Aliamphritea hakodatensis: one gene and its partner. The protein of the gene in region 1 interacts with the protein of each later gene in a pairwise test. Links are inferred from orthologs where the notes say so. Each region holds a gene or a part of one and is shown on either strand. Other genes may lie near its edges. The genes, in order: PCI15_RS06005 and grxD.

Region 1 (10,389 bases):
CTGTTCAACAACCGCAGCAGCTGCTTTATCGATACCGCGCTTCAGATCCATAGGGTTCATGCCGGCAGCAACAGACTTCAGGCCTTCGTTAACAATCGCCTGCGCCAGAACAGTTGCAGTTGTAGTACCGTCACCGGCTACGTCGTTGGCCTGGGAAGCAACTTCCTTAACCATCTGAGCACCCATGTTTTCGAACTTGTCGCTCAGTTCGATTTCTTTAGCAACAGATACACCGTCTTTAGTGACAGTTGGCGCACCGAATGCTTTATCCAGTACAACGTTACGGCCTTTAGGGCCCAGTGTAGTTTTAACTGCGTCTGCCAGAATGTTTACACCAGCCAGCATGCGCTGACGCGCGTCATTACCAAATAATACGTCTTTAGCCATTTTGAAAATCCTGTATTCAATTCAAATAGATTGAAAAATTCTTACCGGGGCTGGCAGCAATTACGCTTCCAGAACACCAAAAATTTCGCTTTCGCTCATTACCAGCAGTTCTTCACCGTCAACTTTAACAACGTTAGAACCGGCGTACTGACCGAAAATAACCTGATCACCAACCTGAACGGTTAAAGCCTGAACTTCACCGGAGTTAGTTACACGGCCGTTACCAACAGCAACTACTTCACCCTGGTTAGGCTTTTCAGTTGCAGAACCTGGCAGAACAATACCGGAAGCAGTAGTTGCTTCTTCTTCTTTACGGCGAACAACAACACGGTCGTGTAGTGGACGAATTTTCATTGAATATCTCTCCTGATCCTTGTGATCAAAAAAAGTCGTTTATAGTTATTAAACCGCTCTTTTAGCTCTGAAGCCTTTGAAAAATAATAACTTCAGACCGAAGCAGAGCATGTTTTACATGTTTACAAAGTGATCTTCTGTATCACCTAATAAATGATGATGTTTAGCTAGATGGGGCCGGCAAAACGGTTTTCAACACTTATCATTAAAAAAAGTGTGATTTTTTCAGTAAACCCGGATTCAGTCTTCCCGGCGGTACTCGCCGTCGATCACATCGCCCTTATGCAGAGTAGACGAATCACGGGGATCGCGGGGATCTGCCTGGTGAAAGTCTCCCGGGCCGGCATGATGATGAAACCCCTGCGCCGGATTAATCAGGGTGACTTTACTTAATACCAGATCGGCAAAACGCTGGCGGGTAAACGGAATCAGACACAGGAAACCGATAACATCTGTCACAAATCCGGGGGTCAGTAGCAGTGCGCCGCCGACGGCCAGCACAATCCCTTCAACCATTTCACGACCCGGCATCTCACCGGTAGCCATTCTGCCCTGAGCGCGGCGCAGGGTTGAGAACCCCTGGTAGCGCAGCATGTTCACGCCAATAAACGCAGACAAGAGCACCAGACCAACTGTATTCCAGGCACCGATCGCCTGCCCGACATTGATCAGCAGGGTAATTTCAATAATCGGTACTATGATGAACAACAAAAATAAAAAGCGCATAACAAAAACCTGTCAGAAAACTCAATGTTGAGACTGCCTGTAGTTTACACCGGCAAACCCGGTTTAGTCCCGTGATTCAGGCTACTATGATTGTTCATATTTCGCGACCATTCCGTCCTGAACGGGTTACCCTGCCTGCACCTGAACAAAACCGACAAACCTGCAGCATAAAATATGCTGTCAGTACGTTATATTTTTTGCGCCGCGCAACAAACCCGACAAAAAGCACTATCAACAAACAACAACAATAATCATAACTAATTGATATAAAATAGATTTATAAATTTAATCAAGGAAGGCATGGACTTTTACGCATTTGCGGTATAACTTTTAGAAAACTTTGTTGCACTGCACATATAAAAACAAAAACACAACATCATTTAAGGTAGTCCGCAGATGGAATTAAAAGATAAAGTCATTGTTATCACCGGAGGCGGCCGAGGCCTTGGCCGCGCCATGGCACTTCAGGTTGCAGCAAAAGGTGCCAGACTTGCACTGGTTGACCTTGATCAGCAAGGTCTGGATGAAACCATCGGCCTGTGCATGGAACTGGGTACTGAAGCCCGGGGTTACATTGCTAATATCGCCGAAGAAGACGCCGTTACCGAACTGTTTGATGACATTGCGCAGGATTTTGGCGCCATTCACGGTCTGGTCAACAATGCCGGTATCACCCGCGACGGGCTGTTCATTAAAGTGAAAGACGGTAAAGTCGTCAGCAAAATGAGCCTGGATAACTGGAATCTGGTCATGGATGTCAACCTGACCGGTACCTTCCTGTGTGGCCGTGAAGCGGCTGTTAAGATGATCGAACTTGGCTGTGAAGGCTGCATCATCAACATTTCTTCCATTTCCCGCAATGGCAACATGGGCCAGACCAACTACACGGCGACGAAAGCCGGCGTACAGGCAATGGCGGTTACCTGGGCGAAAGAGCTTGCCCGCTACAACATCCGGGCAGCGTCAATTGCACCCGGTTATATCGGTACCGAGATGGTAATGAGCATGAAACCGGAAGCACTGGAAAAAATTGCTGCCGGCATTCCTGCCAAACGCCTGGGTAAGCCGGAAGAAATCGCCAGCACTGTCGCCTTTATTCTGGAAAACGATTACATCAACGGCCGCTGCATTGAGGTCGATGGCGCACTGCGCATCTGATCCGCTCTTCTGCTCAGACAAAAAAGCCAGCTATACGCTGGCTTTTTCTGTAAGAAATCCGGGTTAATACCCCAGCGTACGGTCAACGGCTTTCACCGGCAGCCCCAGCCCGATGGCATGGATATACTCTTTTGCCTGCTCAATCGCATCCCTGATGGATGTCGGCGCCGCGATGTGTGGCGTGATAATGACATTATCCATCGACCACAGTGGAGAATCCTGTGACAGAGGTTCGTACTCAAAGACATCCAGCATTGCCCCCCGCAGACGCTGCTTACGCAGCGAATCTATCAGGGCCGGGGAATCAACCACTTCTCCCCTGCCGACGTTAATCACAACCGCCTCCGGTAACAACTGTTCCAGCACCGGGCCGTTTACCAGCCCCTGAGTATGGGGGCTTGAAGGCAACAGGTTTACGAGTACCCGGGTGCCCCGTAAAAATGCAGACAAAGCATCCTGCCCGGTAAAACTTTCCACCCCGGCAACCACTTTTTCTGTGCGGCTCCAGCCCCGCACGATATAGCCATCATCGGACAGTCGCCGGGCAACCTGAGAACCAATCGCTCCCATGCCCAGAATGCCCACAGGCCAGTTACTGCGGGCATCAATTTTTTCCGGCTGCCAGACACTGCGGCGCTGCTGGCGCTGATAGGCATCAAAGTCCCGGCTGAAATGCAGTAAGCCGTACCGCACGTAATCGGTCATCCAGGTGGCCATACCGGCGTCCCGTAATTTCAGCACCGGCACACCTTCCGGCAGCCCCGGTAACGCCAGTAACTTATCCACACCGGCACCGAGATTAATGATGGCTTTAAGCTGGGTATGACGTTCAAACAGCGCCTGCGGTGGCTGCCAGACCAGCGCATAGTCTGCCTGCCAGTCCGGCATTTCTGTCTCCGACCATAACCGGCAGTCTGCACCGGGTAACAATTCTGTTACAGAGGGCAACCAGTCTGAAAAATCTTCACCACGGGCATAAAATACTACCTTCATAATGTCCTGCCGTCTGAGCCTTGTGAAAGGCCACTGTAAAACAAAAAAAAGCCCGGTAACAGTACCGGGCTTTTTTATAAACGATAGGGCGGGATCAGTCTTTGATCCGATACTCTGCCGACCGGGCGTGTGCCGTCAGGCTTTCACCACGGGCGAGCACAGATGCGACCTTACCCATTTCTGACGCCCCCTCTTCAGAGAACATAATCAGAGATGAACGTTTCTGGAAGTCATACACCCCCAGTGGCGATGAGAAGCGCGCGGTACCGGAGGTCGGCAACACGTGGTTGGGGCCTGCACAATAGTCACCCAGTGCTTCTGCAGTATAACGTCCCATGAAGATCGCACCGGCGTGCTTAATTTCAGGTAACAGGGCTTCAGGCTCAGCGATTGATAACTCCAGGTGCTCCGGCGCTACCCGGTTGCTGACAACGGCAGCAGCAGACAGATCAGGTACTTTAATCAGAGCAGCACGATCAGTCATAGATACACGGATAATGGCTTCACGCTCCATAGTCGGCAACAGCTTGTTAATGCTCGCTTCTACCTTGTCCAGGAACGCTGCATCCGGCGAAACCAGAATAGGCTGTGCATCTTCATCGTGTTCAGCCTGAGAGAACAGATCCATGGCAATCCAGTCAGGATCAGTCTGACCATCACAGATCACCAGAATCTCAGAAGGTCCGGCAATCATATCAATGCCCACCGCACCGAATACTGCCCGTTTCGCCGTGGCAACAAAAATGTTACCCGGGCCAACAATTTTATCGACCTTAGGCACCGTTTCGGTTCCGTACGCCAGTGCGGCTACCGCCTGCGCACCGCCTACGGAAAACGCCCGGTCTACACCGGATAACGCCGCTGCCGCCAGTACCAGTTGATTGACCTCACCGTCCGGCGTCGGCACAACCATGATCAGTTCTTCAACACCGGCAACCTTTGCAGGAATCGCGTTCATTAACACAGAAGACGGATAAGATGCCTTGCCACCCGGCACGTAAAGACCCACTTTATCCATTGGCGTGACTTTCTGGCCCAGCAAAGTGCCGTCAGCCTCACGGTACTGCCAGGATTCACCCAGCTGCTTCTCGTGATAGTCGCGAACCCGGTCAGCGGCAGTTTGCAACGCTTCTTTCTGATCCGCCGGCAAGGTAGCCAGCGCTTCCTGCAGCTGTTCTTTAGAGAACTCAAGCTCAGCCATTGAAGAAACATTAAGGCGGTCAAAACGGTTGCTGAACTCAACAACTGCTGCGTCTCCACGCTGTTTTACCTGCAGGAGAATATCATCAACAATGGCATTAACTTCTTTGTTAGAAACCGCTTCCCAGGCCAGCAGACTGTCCATCTGCGTGGCGAAATCTTCCTGCTGGCTGTCCAGCCGTAATACATTTAACTCAGCCATTACTTACCTTCACTCTTTCTTGCTTCTACTGCGGCGGCTAACTGCTCAATAATCGGTTGAATCTGACGATGCTTCATTTTCATCGCAGCCTTACCGACGACCAGCCGGGAACTGACATAAGCAATTTCTTCCAGCGGTACCAGACCGTTGGCACGCATGGTGTTACCGGTATCCACAATGTCCACGATCCGGTCAGCCAGCCCCATAATCGGCGCCAGCTCCATCGCACCGTACAGCTTGATGATGTCTACCTGATGCCCCTGACGGGCATAGTATTCTTTGGTGACATTGACAAACTTGGTGGCAACTTTAATCCGCCCGGATACCGGCGGCGCGTCCTTCAGAGATGCAGTCATCAGCTTACAGCGGGCAATGTCCAGATCCAGCGGTTCATAGACACCTTTGGCGCCGTACTCCATCAGCACGTCTTTACCTGCCACACCCATGTCTGCGCCACCATGTTCAACATACGTTGGCACGTCAGTGGCTCTGATCACAACCAGTTTAATGTTGTCATGGTTGGTATCAAAGATCAGTTTACGGCTGCTGAAGATATCTTCTGCAGGCAGGATATTCGCCGCTTCGAGCAACGGTAACGTGTCTTTCAGAATACGCCCTTTCGACAGGGCTATAGTCAATTGCTGTTTCATGTTCGCTGTTTGACAATCCGTAAAGAGGGCAGCGCCACAGCGCTGCTGAAAATAAATAAAAAGTCTGCTGGCAGAAAATGCTTAACCCGGCACCCGCTTAATCTTAGCGCCCAATAATTGCAGTTTTTCTTCAATGCACTCATAACCACGGTCAATGTGGTAAATCCGCTCAATGATGGTCTCACCTTCGGCAAGAATTGCAGCAATAACCAGACTTGCAGATGCCCGCAGGTCAGTCGCCATAACCGGCGCTGCTGTCAGCTTATCCACACCTTCCATGATTGCCGTATTACCTTCGATGGTGATCTTGGCACCCATGCGGGTCATTTCCTGCATATGCATGAAACGGTTTTCAAATACCGTTTCCTTAATGCGGCTGACACCTTCGGCCACAACATTCATGGCTGCAAACTGCGCCTGCATATCGGTTGGAAAAGCCGGATAAGGAGCCGTCACCAGGTTAACCGCCTTCGGCCGTTTACCGTGCATATCGAGTTCAATCCAGTCTTTGCCGGTTTTAATTTCGGCGCCGGCTTCTTCCAGCTTCTGGATAACCGCATCCAGAATATCAGGACGGGTATTCTTAACCCGGATAGAACCGCGGGTCGCTGCAGCGGCGACCAGATAGGTACCGGTTTCAATACGGTCAGCAACCACCGGGAAATGACAGGACTTCAGCGACGGTACACCGTTTACTGTAATTGTGTCCGTTCCGTGACCGGAAATATCAGCACCCATGGCAATCAGGAACTCAGCCAGATCCACCACTTCAGGTTCCCGTGCCGCGTTCTCGATAACACTCTGGCCTTCAGCCAGCGCTGCCGCCATCAGAATATTTTCGGTACCGGTTACTGTCACAGTATCGAAGAATACCCGGCCGCCTTTCAGACGTCCGTCACAGGTAGCACGGATAAAACCTTCTTCCAGTACAATGGTTGCACCCAGGGCTTCAAGGCCTTTAATGTGCAGGTCCACCGGACGGCTACCGATTGCACAGCCACCGGGCAGAGACACTTCCGCATGACCATAGTGAGCCAGCAGCGGTCCCAGTACCAGAATGGACGCCCGCATGGTTTTCACCAGCTCATATGGCGCAACAGTTGAATTGATGGTGCGGGTGTCAATTTCAACACTCAGCTTTTCGTCGACTGTCAGATCCACCCCCATCTGGCGTAACAGCTCCAGCATGGTCGTGATATCGTGCAGGTGAGGAAGGTTGCTGATAGTAACAGGTTCATCGGCCAGCAGACTTGCCGCCAGAATAGGCAACGCAGAGTTCTTTGCCCCGGAGATTTTTACATCGCCTTTCAGCCGGCTTCCACCGGTAATAATTAGTTTATCCATCGACGCTTTGCCTTATCAAATTAGTTCTGTAACTCAGCCCACTGTGCAGGCGTATAGGTTTTGATAGTCAGCGCATGAATACTGCCATTAGCGATTTCTTCAGCCAGACACTGGGAAACCATCTGCTGTTTTTTAACCGGACGTAAGCCTTCAAAAACCTCACCGACAACGGTTACCTGGAAATTACAGCCTTCACCTTCAGGATAGACAACACAACCTTCCAGTTTGCTCTCCAGTAACTGCTTAACTTGTTCGATTTGCATGCAAAATACCGCTTAAATTTGGGAGGAAAAATAACAGATGAAATGATAGCCGATTACGATATAAAAGGCGACGGAAGGATACACCGAAGCGGGGAATTCCTGAGACAAAGCAATCTCAGGAAGGTTATTTCCAGATCCGGCTGGACGACAGCCCGACCAGCTCCGCCATTTGCACCATTTCATCCGGGAAATGCAGAGCTTCGAGCGACAGATCATTTCGTTCAGCCAGACGCTGACAGCTTAGCCAGAATGCCAGCGCGGAGCTGTCGACACGGGAAATTTCAGAAAAATCCATCACGACCCGGCCAGTGCGTTCAGCCAGACGGGCTTCTGTCACCTGCCGGGCATGTTCGGCTGTCGCGAAAATCAGATCACCGCTTAACACCAGGGTATCCGGGGCGTGCGGTTTACAACTGAACGGTGCCATTTATTTGCTTACATCCGTTTCTACCTGGGCTTTCCAGTTGGCAATTACACCGCCAACATCACCGCGGTTTTTCTTCACCAGCGAAGCAAACTGATTCTTAAAGTTAAGACGCAGGTTAATACCGTCCAGATGAACGTTTACCAGCTTCCAGCCTTCGGGCTGTTCCAGCATGTAGTAATCCAGCTTGTATGTAGCACTGCCTCCGGAACGCACCTTAACACTGACGATCTGTTTGTTCGGCTTAGGGCTCGGACGGCCTTCAGGCAACAGTTCATAACCGGTAATTTCAAAGCCCACCAGCGCTTTGGCATAGGTTCTGATCAGGGTATTTTTGAAAACACCTGTAAACTCTGCCCGCTGTTCAGTGGTTGCCTTGCGGTAATATTTACCCATCACCCGCTTGGCGATGTAGTCAAAATCCACGACCGGCACCAGCAGCCGCTCAATTTCTGCCATCAGTGGCGTCACATCATCGCCGGCAGACAACCCTCCGTCACCCAGAACACTGATCATTTCAGCACTGGCTTTATCAACCGGCTCACTGGCAGCCTGCCATGACGCCAGGCTCACCGGGCTAAGAGCAACCAGTACCGCCAGACTAAAAACAGATAATAATTTACGCATAATTTTTCTCTTTATTCGGTCGCTTCATTAAACAGAAACTTACCAATCAGTTCTTCTAATACCAGCGCGGACTGAGTATCTTCAATAAAATCTCCGTCCTGTAGCATTTCTTCATCAGCACCGGTCGTAATCCCGATATATTTTTCACCCAGCAGGCCGGACGTCAGGATAGACGCAGAGCTGTCCAGACTCAGGTAATTTACATTCGAATCAATGGCCATCTCCACCCGGGCCATCAACTGATCCTCATCCAGAACAATTGCCGTTACCTGACCAATTTTAACCCCGGACATGGTTACCTTGGAGCGGGAGGTTAAACCGCCAATGTTTTCAAACAATGCATAGACTTTATAGCTGCGGTTACTCTCAGACAGAGTAAGTCCGCTTACGTTCAATGCCAGCACCAGCAGCGCCAGCGCACTGGCCAGCATAAAAAAGCCTACTGCTAATTCCAGTCCCCGGATTCGCATCTTATAAATCTCCAAACATCAAAGCAGTCAAAATAAAGTCCAGCCCAAGTACCGCCAGCGACGCATACACCACCGTGCGGGTCGTTGCCTGGCTGATACCTTCAGACGTCGGCACAGAGTCGTAGCCCTGATAAACCGCGATCCAGGTGACCGCCACACCGAAAACCAGTGCTTTGATCAACCCGTTTACAACGTCTTCAAAAAAGTCCACAGAGTTCTGCATATTAGACCAGAAAGAGCCTTCATAAATGCCCAGCCAGTCGACCCCCACCAGCATACCGCCCCAGATTCCAACAACGCTGAATATCATGGACAGCAGCGGCAGGCTGAGCATACCGGCCCAGAAGCGCGGCGCAATAATCCGGCGTAACGGATCAACCCCGATCATCTCGAGGCTGGACAGCTGCTCGGTGGCCTTCATCAGCCCTATTTCAGCGGTCAGTGCAGACCCGGCCCGTCCGGCAAACAACAGTGCGGTCACCACCGGCGACAATTCACGTACCAGGCTAAGGGCCACCATCTGCCCCACCGCCTGCTCAGAGCCGTAATCAACCAGAATGGTATACCCCTGCAGACTCAGCACCATGCCGATAAACAAGCCGGATACAATGATAATGATCAGCGACAGTACACCCACTGAATACAGTTGCTGAATGAATAACGGCCACGCCTGACGGCCCGGAATCGCAAAGACCGCCTGTGAAAGAATGATGCCGGAACGGCCAAATGCTTCCACCCTGTTCAGCCCGGCAGCCCCCAGCGCCTGAATTTTTGCAAACATTTTAGTTAACCCTGCATCAGCTGATCGAGATAATCATCAGCCGGAAAATGAAATGGGACCGGCCCGTCCGGCAGACCATCCAGAAACTGACGTACCTGGGGAGAATCGTTTTCGCGTAACTCAGCTGCCGTGCCATGCGCCAACACCTTAGCGTCGGCAATCAGGTAAATATAATCAGCAATGGCCAGTGTCTCGTTGATATCATGGGAAACAATGATACTGGTGTGCCCCAGCGCTTTGTTCAGGCGGGCAATCAGATTCACCAGCACCCCCATTGCAATCGGGTCCTGTCCGGTAAACGGCTCGTCATACATCACCAGATCCGGATCGAGCGCGATCGCCCGGGCCAGCGCAACCCGCCGCGCCATACCACCCGACAGTTCACTGGGCATCATATCCGCAGCGCCGCGCAATCCGACTGCATGAAGCTTCATCAGCACCACGTCACGGATCATCTGTTCGCTCAGGTCGGTATGTACACGGATTGGAAAAGCAACATTCTCGAACACTGTCATATCGGTAAAAAGTGCACCGCTCTGAAAAAGCATGCCCATTTTTTCCCGTACCCGGAACAGGTCTTTGCGGGAGAGCGCCGGGATATTGTCTTTCTCAAGAAGAATCTCGCCATTATCCGGTTTCAGCTGACCGCCGATCAGACGAAGCAAGGTCGTTTTACCCGTGCCGCTTGGCCCCATGACTGCAGTCACTTTCCCCCGGGGAATGCGAATATCAACGCCATCAAAGATTGCCCGGTCTCCCCGCGCAAAACTTAACTGTTTAATATCGATAATACTGTCGTCAAGATAACTC
Region 2 (10,360 bases), 2.5 Mb from region 1 along the record:
GTTACGGCAGCGTTACAGTGAGGTAGCGGCGCAGGCGTTTCCGGAAATGGGTATGCTGACCCTCTCGGTAGGTATTTCTGAAGCGCCGGCAAATAAAGTCAGTTTTGAGCAGCTGTATCTCGCTGCGGATAAGGCCCTGTATCAGGCGAAGGAAAATGGCCGTAACTGTTGTGAAGAAGGGGCTATACAGCCTTTACCGGAGATCGTTCCCGAGCGCTGAGCGCAGACAGTCAATCTGCCGGTTGGGAAACTGACGATAATCCGGATACGGGGTAAGAATCAGATTATCCCTGCGCCATAACACTGTGCTGTCATCCAGTGCAGTAAAGCCTGCGTCGGCAGGAGACTGGTCAGCCCGCACCAGCCCCAACCTTTCCCAACTGGCTTTTCCGGCGACCAGGTGAAGTGCCGCCCGGCTGTTCAGCTGGTTACTGAAGTCGATGGCTTCACTTTCTAGCAACCGGTTATCCCGGTGATATCGCCAGTCGTCTGTCTGTGCCACGATCTTAGAAAGAATAATCAGGATCTTCCGCCAGTGGTTGCCGTTCTGGCGCACAGTATCATCATAGCCCTGCCAGCCGTTTTCCAGTGCCGGCGGGGTGGGCAGATAAAGGCGTATCTCTGCATGCGGATTTCCCAGACTGGAAAGGCGCTCATTCATGCAGATTTAATGCCGCTGAGGTTTTTAAAGGTAATTTCCTTGGCGGTGCTGAGGAAGTCCAGCATGAAGTCAGCATCTTTCTGGTCATCACGGATGGCCGCATACAGGGTACACCAGACACCTTTTTCGCCCAGAGGCCTGGCGCTGATGTAGTTCTGTTCGATGTACTGATGTATTGCCCAGTTAGGCAGTGCAGACACACCGCGTCCGCTGGCGACCAGCTGCATGATCATCACGGTCAGTTCAGAAGTGCGGATGCTGGCCGGCTCAATATCTGCCGGTTCCAGAAAATGTTTGAAGACATCCAGCCGGTGGGATTCAACCGGGTAGGTGATCAGCACTTCGCTGGCCAGATCCTGTGGCTGGATATGCCGTTTGGCGACCAGACGGTGCTGCTTGGAAATGGCCAGCACAGATTCATAAGTGAACAGCGGAATGTAGGTAATGCCGTTACGCTCTTCCGGATCTGCAGTGATGACCAGGTCCAGGTCGCCCCGGGCCAGTGCCGGCAGGGGCAGAAAACTGAAGCCGGTAGACAGGTCCATCTCCACTTCCGGCCAGTTCTGGCGGAAATGATCAATGGTGGGCATCAGCCAGTCAAAGCAGCTGTGACACTCAATACAGATATTCAGCCGGCCGGCCTCTCCGCCCGCCAAGCGGGCGATATCCCGCTCAGCGTTGCGCACCATAGGTAACACTTCATCGGCCAGTGCCAGAATGCGCTGGCCGGCGCTGGTGAAACAGATAGGTTTGGTTTTGCGGATAAACAGGGAGCAGTCGAGGCGGTCTTCCAGATCTTTGATCTGATGCGACAGGGCAGACTGGGTGAGATGAATGCGGTCTGCCGCATCAACCAGACTTCCGGTGTCACGCAGTGCAGAGAGTGTTTTTAAATGACGAAGCTCGATCATACGCGGTTAACCTCAACTTCAACTTAGATATGAGTATAGTATGAACTGTCGTACCTTGACGGCATTGCCGTAGAGTAACCACTTACCCCTGCACTTTGTGACAGGGGTAAGGCGGTTAAGGAAGCAGATTACTGGCTGCCAACCATCAGCAGTTCCAGCAGCGCTTTCTGGGCGTGCAGGCGGTTTTCTGCTTCATCAAAGACAACGGAACGGGGATCATTGTCCATCAGCTCAGCGCTGACTTCCTCACCACGGTGTGCCGGCAGACAGTGCATGAACAGTGCTTCTTTATCAGCGGTATCCATCAGCGCAGAGGTAACCTGATAGCCGGTGAAGGCTGCTTCGCGTTCTTTCTGTTCTTCTTCCTGACCCATGGATGCCCATACATCGGTGACCACCAGGTGGGAGTCTTTGATTGCTTCTTCCGGCGTGCGGTAGATGCTGATGCGGTCTTTATTGGCAGCAACCAGCTCAGCATTCGGATCAAAGCCTTCCGGGCAGGCAATGTTCAGGTGGAAGTCGAACTGGCGGGCAGCGTTTATGTAGGAGTGACACATGTTGTTGCCATCACCTACCCAGGTCACTGTTTTGCCCTGGATGTCGCCACGGTGTTCGTAATAGGTCTGCATATCAGCCAGCAACTGACACGGATGGTAATCATCGGTCAGGGCATTGATAACAGGTACACTGGAATTAGCGGCGAAGGTTTCGACCGAGTCATGTGAGAAGGTACGGATCATCACCGCATCGCACATGCTGGAGATTACCTTGGCGCTGTCTTCAACCGGTTCACCACGGCCCAGCTGCGTATCGCGGGATGACAAGAAGAGTGCGTGGCCGCCAAACTGTGCCATGCCGGCCTCGAAAGATACGCGGGTACGGGTGGAGGATTTTTCAAAAATCATCGCCAGTACCTGGTTTTTCAATGGCTCGTAAATCTCACCACTGTTGCGAATTCGCTTCAGTTCCACCGCGCGACGGATCAGCGCTTTCAGTTCATCGGGCGTTAAATCTAGCAGGGTTAAGAAATGTCTTGTTGTCATAATAAAAAGGGCCTGACGAATCAGGCCTCCTTAATTTCGTTAATGAATCAGAGCTGGCGGTTATTCGTCAGCCATATAAACCTTGATGATGCGCGATACAGTGTTTACCAGCAGTTTGGCTTCGCTGTCGGTCATCGTCAGAGGCGGTAACAGACGTACCACTTTACCGCCACCGGTAATGTTCAGCAGTACACCTTTTACCTTCGCAAGCACTGCCAGTTCGGAACCGGCTTCGCTCAGTTCAATGGCAATCATCATGCCTTTGTTACGTACTTCCTTAACGCTTTCAGAACCGCCCAGCTGATCGCGGAAACCGTCGGCAATCTGGTCGCCCAGTTCCGCAGCCCGCTGGTCCAGCTTGTCATTGGTGATGGTATCGACCACCGCCAGTGCTGCGGCACAGCAAAGCGGGTTGCCACCGTATGTGGAGCCGTGGGTACCCGGAATCAGGATCTCAGCCGCTTTACCACGGGCCAGACAGGCACCGATCGGCACACCGTTACCCAGACCTTTAGCTGTGGTCACCACATCAGGAAGAATATTGTTTTGCTGGTACGCAAAGTAGCTGCCGGTACGGCCGTTGCCGGTCTGAACTTCATCCAGCATCAGCAGCCAGTCGTGTTCGTCGCAGATATCCCGCAACTGGTTCAGGTAATCATCAGCGGGGATAACCACGCCGCCTTCACCCTGAATCGGTTCAACCAGAATTGCTACAACGTTCGGGTTGTTGGCAGCAATCTTACGCACAGCGTCAACGTCATTGAACGGTGCCCGGACAAAACCGCTGACCAGTGGCTCAAAGCCAGCCTGGACTGCACGGTTACCGGTGGCGCTCAGAGTCGCCATCGTACGGCCATGGAAAGAACCGTCCATGACGATTGTGACCGGCTGATCGATGCCTTTACCGTGACCGTAGCGACGGGCCAGTTTAATGGCCGCTTCGTTAGCTTCTGCACCGGAGTTACCGAAGAAGACGCTGTCCATGCCGGAGATCTGGGTCAGACGGCGGGCCAGACGTTCCTGGTTCGGAATGGTGTACAGGTTTGAGGTATGAATAAGCTGGCTGGCCTGTTCGCTGATCGCGGTGGTAACCGCCGGGTGCGCGTGACCCAGACCGCAAACGGCAATGCCGCTCAGCGCGTCCAGATACTTGTGGCCATCGGTATCATACAGCCAGGAACCTTCGCCGTGATCAAAGGCGACGGACAGGCGTGCATAAGTGTTCATTATGGGCTGTGTAGACATAAAGTCCCTCTCTGCAACATGGACCCATCGCCAATAAAGAAGAAGTCTCGGCGTGGAAAAAACGCAAAAGTCTATTCAATCGACGCAAGTTTAGCAATCTTTGCCGTAATTTATCTGTTAATGAGGCTGTTTCGGACTTGAATTTATTGATCCGTGTCACAATGATTTATAAAGACAGGGATTAGCATAGACAGCTGCTCATTCGGGCAGACAGGCGGCCGAATATTTCTTGAGTAAATCACTCGGGTTTATGCTAGGCTTGCGTTTTTTTTAACGCCCCCGCAGAAACGGGCGAAAGTTTTGACAGGTTTAAAGGTGTACTTATGAGCGTCGTTGATACCATTAAAGAGCAGATCGAATCCAATGATATTCTGCTGTACATGAAGGGCACGCCCCGTTTCCCGCAGTGTGGCTTTTCTTCCCGCACAGTTGAAGCGGTGATGGAGTGCGGCGAGCGCTTTGCGTTTGTGAACATTCTGGAAAATCCGGAAATCCGCTCTGAGCTGCCAAAATACGCTAACTGGCCAACCTTCCCGCAACTGTGGGTAAAAGGTGAGCTGATCGGTGGCTGCGACATCGTTGCTGAAATGGCGGCAAGCGGCGAGCTGAAAGAACTGATTGCTGAAGCGGCTGCGGGTCAGGCTGAAAGCGAATAAGTCATAGTTGGATCAGCAGGCTGGTAATTAATATTCTTTATCGTTTTTATTGACGCGTTTAATTAGTCTAATAAGAACTATCTGCTATGCTGATCCGCACTTAATTTGTGCGCGGGAAACCGCTGTATTCTTTAATTCATTTAAGAGAGAACTAAACATGGCCGTATTAGTAGGTAAGAACGCTCCGGACTTTACAGCACCAGCCGTACTGGGCAACGGTGAAATCGTTGATGCTTTTACACTGTCTGAAGCAACTAAGGGCAAGAAAGCTGTAGTATTCTTCTACCCACTGGACTTCACTTTCGTATGTCCTTCTGAGCTGCTGGCTTTCGATCACCGTATCGAAGAATTTGCTAAGCGTGGCGTTGAAGTAATCGGTGTTTCTATCGACTCTCACTTCTCTCACAACGCATGGCGTAACACCCCTGTAGAGCAGGGTGGTATTGGTCCGGTTAAATACACGCTGGTTGCCGACATGACTCACAGCATCTGCAAAGACTACGACGTTGAGTCTGAAGGCGGCGTTGCTTTCCGTGGTTCTTTCCTGATCGACGAAGACGGTCTGGTACGTCACCAGGTTGTTAACGATCTGCCACTGGGCCGTAACGTTGACGAAATGCTGCGTATGGTTGACGCGCTGGCGTTCCACCAGAAGAACGGTGAAGTTTGCCCTGCAGGCTGGAGCGAAGGTGACGAAGGTATGGTTGCATCTCCTGAAGGTGTTGCAAGCTACCTGTCTGACAACGCTGACAAGCTGTAAGATTTAAGTATCTTAAAAAACCGCCTTCATGGCGGTTTTTTTGTGGCTGCCGTTCAGTGCCTGCGGTGTCGGCTGTATGTAAAAAATGCATGTGCTACATAGCGAATTAGAATGACCGGTTTTGTGCTGCTTGCGGTATGATAGCCGGTCTTTTCGTGTTTGCTGTCCGGGCTGTTCTGCCCCGGTGCTGTTGCTGATACTTTTCTTAATAACTTCATTAATGAATGAATGACGGGATGTCCTGTGCCGAATAAGTCTTTTGCGGGCGAAATGCCGTTCGCTGAATTTGTTACCCTGATGGCTATGATGATGTCATTGGTTGCCCTTGCTATTGATGCCATGTTACCGGCGCTGGCGCTGATGGGAGACGCGCTTCAGGTGACCGATGCGAATGATGTGCAACTGGTGGTTTCCGTCCTGTTTCTTGGCATGGCTGTGGGGCAGCTGTGTTATGGCCCCGCTTCGGACAGTTTTGGCCGCCGGCCGGTGATGTATGTGGGCTATGCACTCTTTATTGCTGGCGGGGTTTTGAGCATCGCCGCGCAGGATCTCGATGTGATGCTGCTTGGGCGGTTTTTACAGGGGTTTGGGCTGGCAGCCCCCAAGATACTCACGGTGGCGATTGTCCGGGATCAGTTTGCCGGACGTGAAATGGCCCGGGTGATGTCCTTTATTATGGTCATCTTCATTGTGATTCCGATGGTGGCGCCGGTGTTCGGGCAACTGATTCTCTGGGTGGCTGACTGGCGTTACATTTTTGTGGCGATTCTGCTGATCGGCCTGATCAGTCTGGTCTGGTTTCATCAGCGTCAGCCCGAAACCCATCCGGTTGACAAGCGGGTGCCATTTTCACTGAAGGCGATCAGCAAAGCATTCATCAAAGTATCAACCGACCGCTTTGCTATGGGGTATACGTTGATGGCCGGGATTGTTTCCGGTGCGTTTGTGGCTTATCTGAGTTCTTCTGCGCAGGTGTTTCAGCAGTTATATGGCCTGGGTGAGTGGTTCCCCCTGTATTTTGCGATGCTGGCTTTCGCCATTGGTTTTTCGTCTTACCTGAATGGCCGTCTGGTGATGCGGCTGGGAATGCAGCATCTGACCTGGCGGGCCTTACTGGTGCTGATGGTCAGCTCAGCCCTGTGTGTGGCTGGCAGCAGTTACTGGCAGGGGATGCCGCCGTTATGGCTGTTAACCCTGTATTTCATCGTGGCGTTTGCCTGTATCGGGATGCTGTTCAGTAATCTGAATGCGCTTGCCATGGAAGGGCTGGGTAAGTATGCCGGTATGGGGGCCGCAGTCGTGGGAGCGGTGTCTACGCTGTTATCCGCAGTGATCGGGGTGTTCATCGGTGGTCTGTTCAACGGCACGGTTATTCCGCTGGTGGCAGGGTTTGCCGTGTGTGCGGCTGCCGGTCTGGTGATGATGCGCTGGATTGAAGCGGGGCAACGGCAAACGGAAGTGTCCTGATACGAAAAAAGCCCTGCAGTGTCAGGGCTTTTTTATGGGGGCGTGTCAGACGCCGGTTATTCGTAGTGGTCCTGAACCATGCTCCAGCCGCCCAGATCTTTCCAGCGGTTGACGATGGTGCAGAACAGCTCGGCGGTTTTCATGGTGTCATACAGAGCCGAGTGTGCTTCTTTGCCGTCGAAGTCGATGTCGGCAATGTCACAGGCTTTCGCCAGTACGGTGTGGCCAAACGCCAGACCTGCCAGTGTGGCGGTATCGAAGGTGGAAAACGGGTGGAACGGGTTGCGTTTCATGTCGCAGCGGTTTGCGGCTGCCGTTACGAAACTGTGATCGAAGTGAGCATTATGCCCCACCAGAATTGCCCGTTTACAGTTATGGGCTTTGACGGATTTGCGGATCGGCTTAAAGATCTTTTCCAGTGCTTCCTGCTCGTCGATGGCACCGCGCAGAGGGTTGTACGGGTCAATGCCGGTAAACTCCAGTGCGGACTTTTCCAGATTGGCACCTTCAAACGGGTCTACGTTGAAGGAGTAGCTCTGGTCAATCAGCAGGTTTCCGTCGTCATCCATCGTCAGGGTAACGGCAGCAATTTCCAGAAGAGCATCTGTCTCGGCATTGAACCCGGCAGTTTCAACGTCGATTACCACTGGCAGGTAGCCCCGGAAGCGGGTGGACATCGGATGCTGATAGGCACTGTTATGTTTAGTCAAATGAGATCCTTAAAGGCTGTCTCTTCAGCCTGCAGTTGAGTATGAGGCCAGTGTATAATCTTGGCCGGCCGTTGTCATTGCTACGGAAGTATTTGCAGTACATTACTGCTAAGATGGATAGACACTGATCAGCGGTTAAATATCCCGGTATCTTCAGTAAAGTTTTAACTGCACCAGTCGATATCTGATACGTTGGTTTGGTATCTGTAAGGGTTTGATCTTTTTATGCGAATTATTCTGGGACTGTTGATAGCTTTTTGGATACTGCCTGCCGGGGCGGCAAGCTTCGTGGCGACCATCGATCAGTCCCGCTGGGATCTTGAGTCCTCCAAGTTTAACTGCCGTATGTCGCAAAAAATCCCCCTGTTCGGAGAAGCCGTATTCGATCATCAGGCTGGCGAGCAGATCCGTTTTGTTCTGAAACCGCTTCAGGGTCATGGCATGAAAGGGAAGGCGATGCTGATGGCAGAGGCTTCTCCCTGGCAGCCGGGTACCCCGCCGATGCGGATCGGAGAGGTGGAGTTCAACCAGTACAGTGGTGAGATCGAAGTGCTGAGCCCGCAGGCTCAGAATATGGTTGCCGCCCTGTATAAGGGCATGATGCCGACCTTTAAAGCCCGCAACTGGCTGGGGACCGGGGAAAATGTCCGGATAGGACTCTCAGCGGCCAACTTCCAGCCGGCGTTTGAAAGTTATTCAGGCTGTGTGGCCGGTCTGTTGCCGGTGAATTACCGTCAGATCGCCCGTACCGCGGTATTGTTCCCGTCGGCCACCTGGCGCTTGTCGGATGCCACCAAGGCCCGGCTGGATCTGATTGCAGTGTATGTGAATAATGATGAGGCGGTCAGCTCGGTTTACGTAGACGGCCACTCAGATACCCAGGGCCGGCGTCTGGCAAACCGGGATTTATCTAAGAAGCGTGCTGATGAAGTGACGGCGTATCTGATTACTAAGGGGGTTAATCCTGACGTGATTATTACCCGTTATCACGGCGAACGGTATCCGGTGGGGCAGAAGAACGACCGGGCAACCCGTGACCGCAGTCGCCGGGTAACCATCCGGCTGGACCGGGATCAGCCTTAACTTCAGTCCTCCGTCTGAGCGGTTGAATCGCCGGAACGTGCGTTGCCCTTTGAGATAGTGGGGATTTATCCCCGCTGTCTCTGTTCCTGCTGTGTATTCATGCTATAATTTTGCCCTTTCCTTTTTCAGGTAATACATCGGGTTGTCTGCCCGGTGGTAGATTTTCGTGTGGAGTTCTTTTATGTCCGACATTAATAAGGTTGTGCTGGCCTACTCCGGCGGCCTTGATACATCTGTAATCGTTCGTTGGTTACAGGAAACTTACAACTGTGAAGTCGTGACATTCACGGCAGATCTGGGCCAGGGTGAAGAAGTTGAACCTGCCCGTGCCAAAGCTGAAGCTCTGGGTGTAAAAGAAATTTACATCGAAGATCTGCGCGAAGAGTTTGTCCGTGATTTCGTATTCCCGATGTTCCGTGCGAATACTATCTACGAAGGTGAATACCTGCTGGGCACGTCAATTGCCCGTCCGCTGATTGCCAAGCGTCTGATTGAAATCGCCAATGAAACCGGCGCAGATGCTATCTCTCACGGTGCAACCGGTAAGGGTAACGATCAGGTTCGTTTTGAAATGGGTGCTTACGCACTTAAGCCGGGCGTTGAAGTTATTGCGCCATGGCGTGAGTGGGATCTGACATCCCGTGAAACCCTGATGAAGTACTGTGAAGAGCACAACATCCCGGTAGACTTCTCAAGCAACAAGAAGAAGTCTCCGTACTCGATGGATGCTAACCTGCTGCACATTTCTTACGAAGGCGACATTCTGGAAGATCCGTGGGCAGAAGCTGAAACGGATATGTGGCGCTGGTCCGTTTCCCCTGAGGAAGCACCGGACGAAGCTCAGTACATGGAGCTGACTTACGAAAAAGGCGATATCGTTGCGATTGACGGTGAGCCAATGTCTCCGGCAACTGTCCTGACTTACCTGAACAAGGTAGGTGGTGAGCACGGTATTGGCCGTCTGGACATCGTTGAAAACCGTTTCGTCGGAATGAAGTCCCGCGGTTGCTATGAAACACCGGGCGGCACCATCATGCTGCGTGCACACCGTGCCATTGAGTCAATCACGCTGGACCGCGAAGTTGCGCACCTGAAAGATGAGCTGATGCCACGTTACGCGAAAGTGATCTACAACGGTTTCTGGTGGTCTGAAGAGCGTAAGATGATGCAGGAGATGATCGATTACTCACAGCGTAACGTGAACGGTGATGTTCGCCTGAAACTGTACAAGGGTAACGTGACTGTTGTGGGTCGCCGTTCTGATGACAGCCTGTTCGATGAGAACATTGCTACTTTTGAAGATGACGCGGGTTCTTACGATCAGAAAGATGCTGCCGGCTTCATCAAGCTGAATGCACTGCGCATGCGCATTGCTGCCGGTAAAGGCCGCAATCTGCTGGAAGACTGAGCAAAGAACAGGGATTAATAACCTGACTTTTCTGAAAAACCCGTTATGGTGACATGGCGGGTTTTTTGCTGTTCAGGGGATGTGTCGGGAGTTCTAGTTGCTTGATAACTATGGTACTTTGAGCGCTGGTCTCTGATGTCGGTTTTATGGAAATAAATTATTCACAAAACAAAGTCCTGATTGTCGATAATCGTCTGGATGATCTGGCTGAGCTGAAAGCTGCGCTGACCCAGTTAGGCATCAAAACGATCCATGTGGCGTCATCAGTGAATATGGCTTTGGCGTTGTTGCGTGAAGAGACATATGACATATGTTTTGCTCTGTTTGATCTGGGTAAAACCGAGAAGAACGGTCTGCAGTTAATTCAGGAGGCCGGTGCCGAAGGCACAAAGCTGTATACCACCACCTTTATTCTG

What was found.
Region 2: the proteins of PCI15_RS06005 (region 1) and grxD interact in binary tests that used the Escherichia coli proteins (3 or more experiments, as listed by UniProt). The link is inferred for Aliamphritea hakodatensis from one-to-one orthologs.

What each region holds. Positions count from the first base shown.
Region 1 is NZ_AP025281.1:1,311,548-1,321,936, reverse strand. Bases 5,657-8,408 are described here. They hold PCI15_RS06005 (BolA family protein), read right to left. Parts: upstream 7,278-8,408; coding sequence 7,035-7,277; downstream 5,657-7,034. Other genes in these bases: mlaD (outer membrane lipid asymmetry maintenance protein MlaD), read right to left, coding at 8,340-8,408; PCI15_RS05995 (MlaC/ttg2D family ABC transporter substrate-binding protein), read right to left, coding at 7,705-8,328; PCI15_RS06000 (STAS domain-containing protein), read right to left, coding at 7,402-7,704; murA (UDP-N-acetylglucosamine 1-carboxyvinyltransferase), read right to left, coding at 5,752-7,014; hisG (ATP phosphoribosyltransferase), read right to left, coding at 5,657-5,670. Outside these bases: groL (chaperonin GroEL), read right to left, coding at 1-387; PCI15_RS06040 (co-chaperone GroES), read right to left, coding at 448-741; PCI15_RS06035 (FxsA family protein), read right to left, coding at 982-1,467; PCI15_RS06030 (SDR family oxidoreductase), read left to right, coding at 1,864-2,625; PCI15_RS06025 (2-hydroxyacid dehydrogenase), read right to left, coding at 2,689-3,618; hisD (histidinol dehydrogenase), read right to left, coding at 3,713-5,020; more of hisG, read right to left, coding at 5,020-5,656; more of mlaD, read right to left, coding at 8,409-8,798; lipid asymmetry maintenance ABC transporter permease subunit MlaE, read right to left, coding at 8,800-9,579; phospholipid ABC transporter ATP-binding protein MlaF, read right to left, coding at 9,585-10,389. UniProt on the Escherichia coli protein: Involved in cell resistance against acid stress.
Region 2 is NZ_AP025281.1:3,835,177-3,845,536, reverse strand. Bases 3,127-5,849 are described here. They hold grxD (Grx4 family monothiol glutaredoxin), read left to right. Parts: upstream 3,127-4,183; coding sequence 4,184-4,516; downstream 4,517-5,849. Other genes in these bases: PCI15_RS17535 (multidrug effflux MFS transporter), read left to right, coding at 5,520-5,849; PCI15_RS17540 (peroxiredoxin), read left to right, coding at 4,674-5,276; PCI15_RS17550 (aspartate aminotransferase family protein), read right to left, coding at 3,127-3,860. In the rest of the region: PCI15_RS17570 (sensor domain-containing diguanylate cyclase), read left to right, coding at 1-220; PCI15_RS17565 (DUF6942 family protein), read right to left, coding at 194-661; PCI15_RS17560 (LysR family transcriptional regulator), read right to left, coding at 658-1,572; argF (ornithine carbamoyltransferase), read right to left, coding at 1,701-2,615; more of PCI15_RS17550, read right to left, coding at 2,676-3,126; more of PCI15_RS17535, read left to right, coding at 5,850-6,743; rnt (ribonuclease T), read right to left, coding at 6,800-7,420; PCI15_RS17525 (flagellar protein MotY), read left to right, coding at 7,679-8,536; PCI15_RS17520 (argininosuccinate synthase), read left to right, coding at 8,718-9,944; PCI15_RS17515 (tetratricopeptide repeat protein), read left to right, coding at 10,091-10,360. UniProt on the Escherichia coli protein: Monothiol glutaredoxin involved in the biogenesis of iron-sulfur clusters.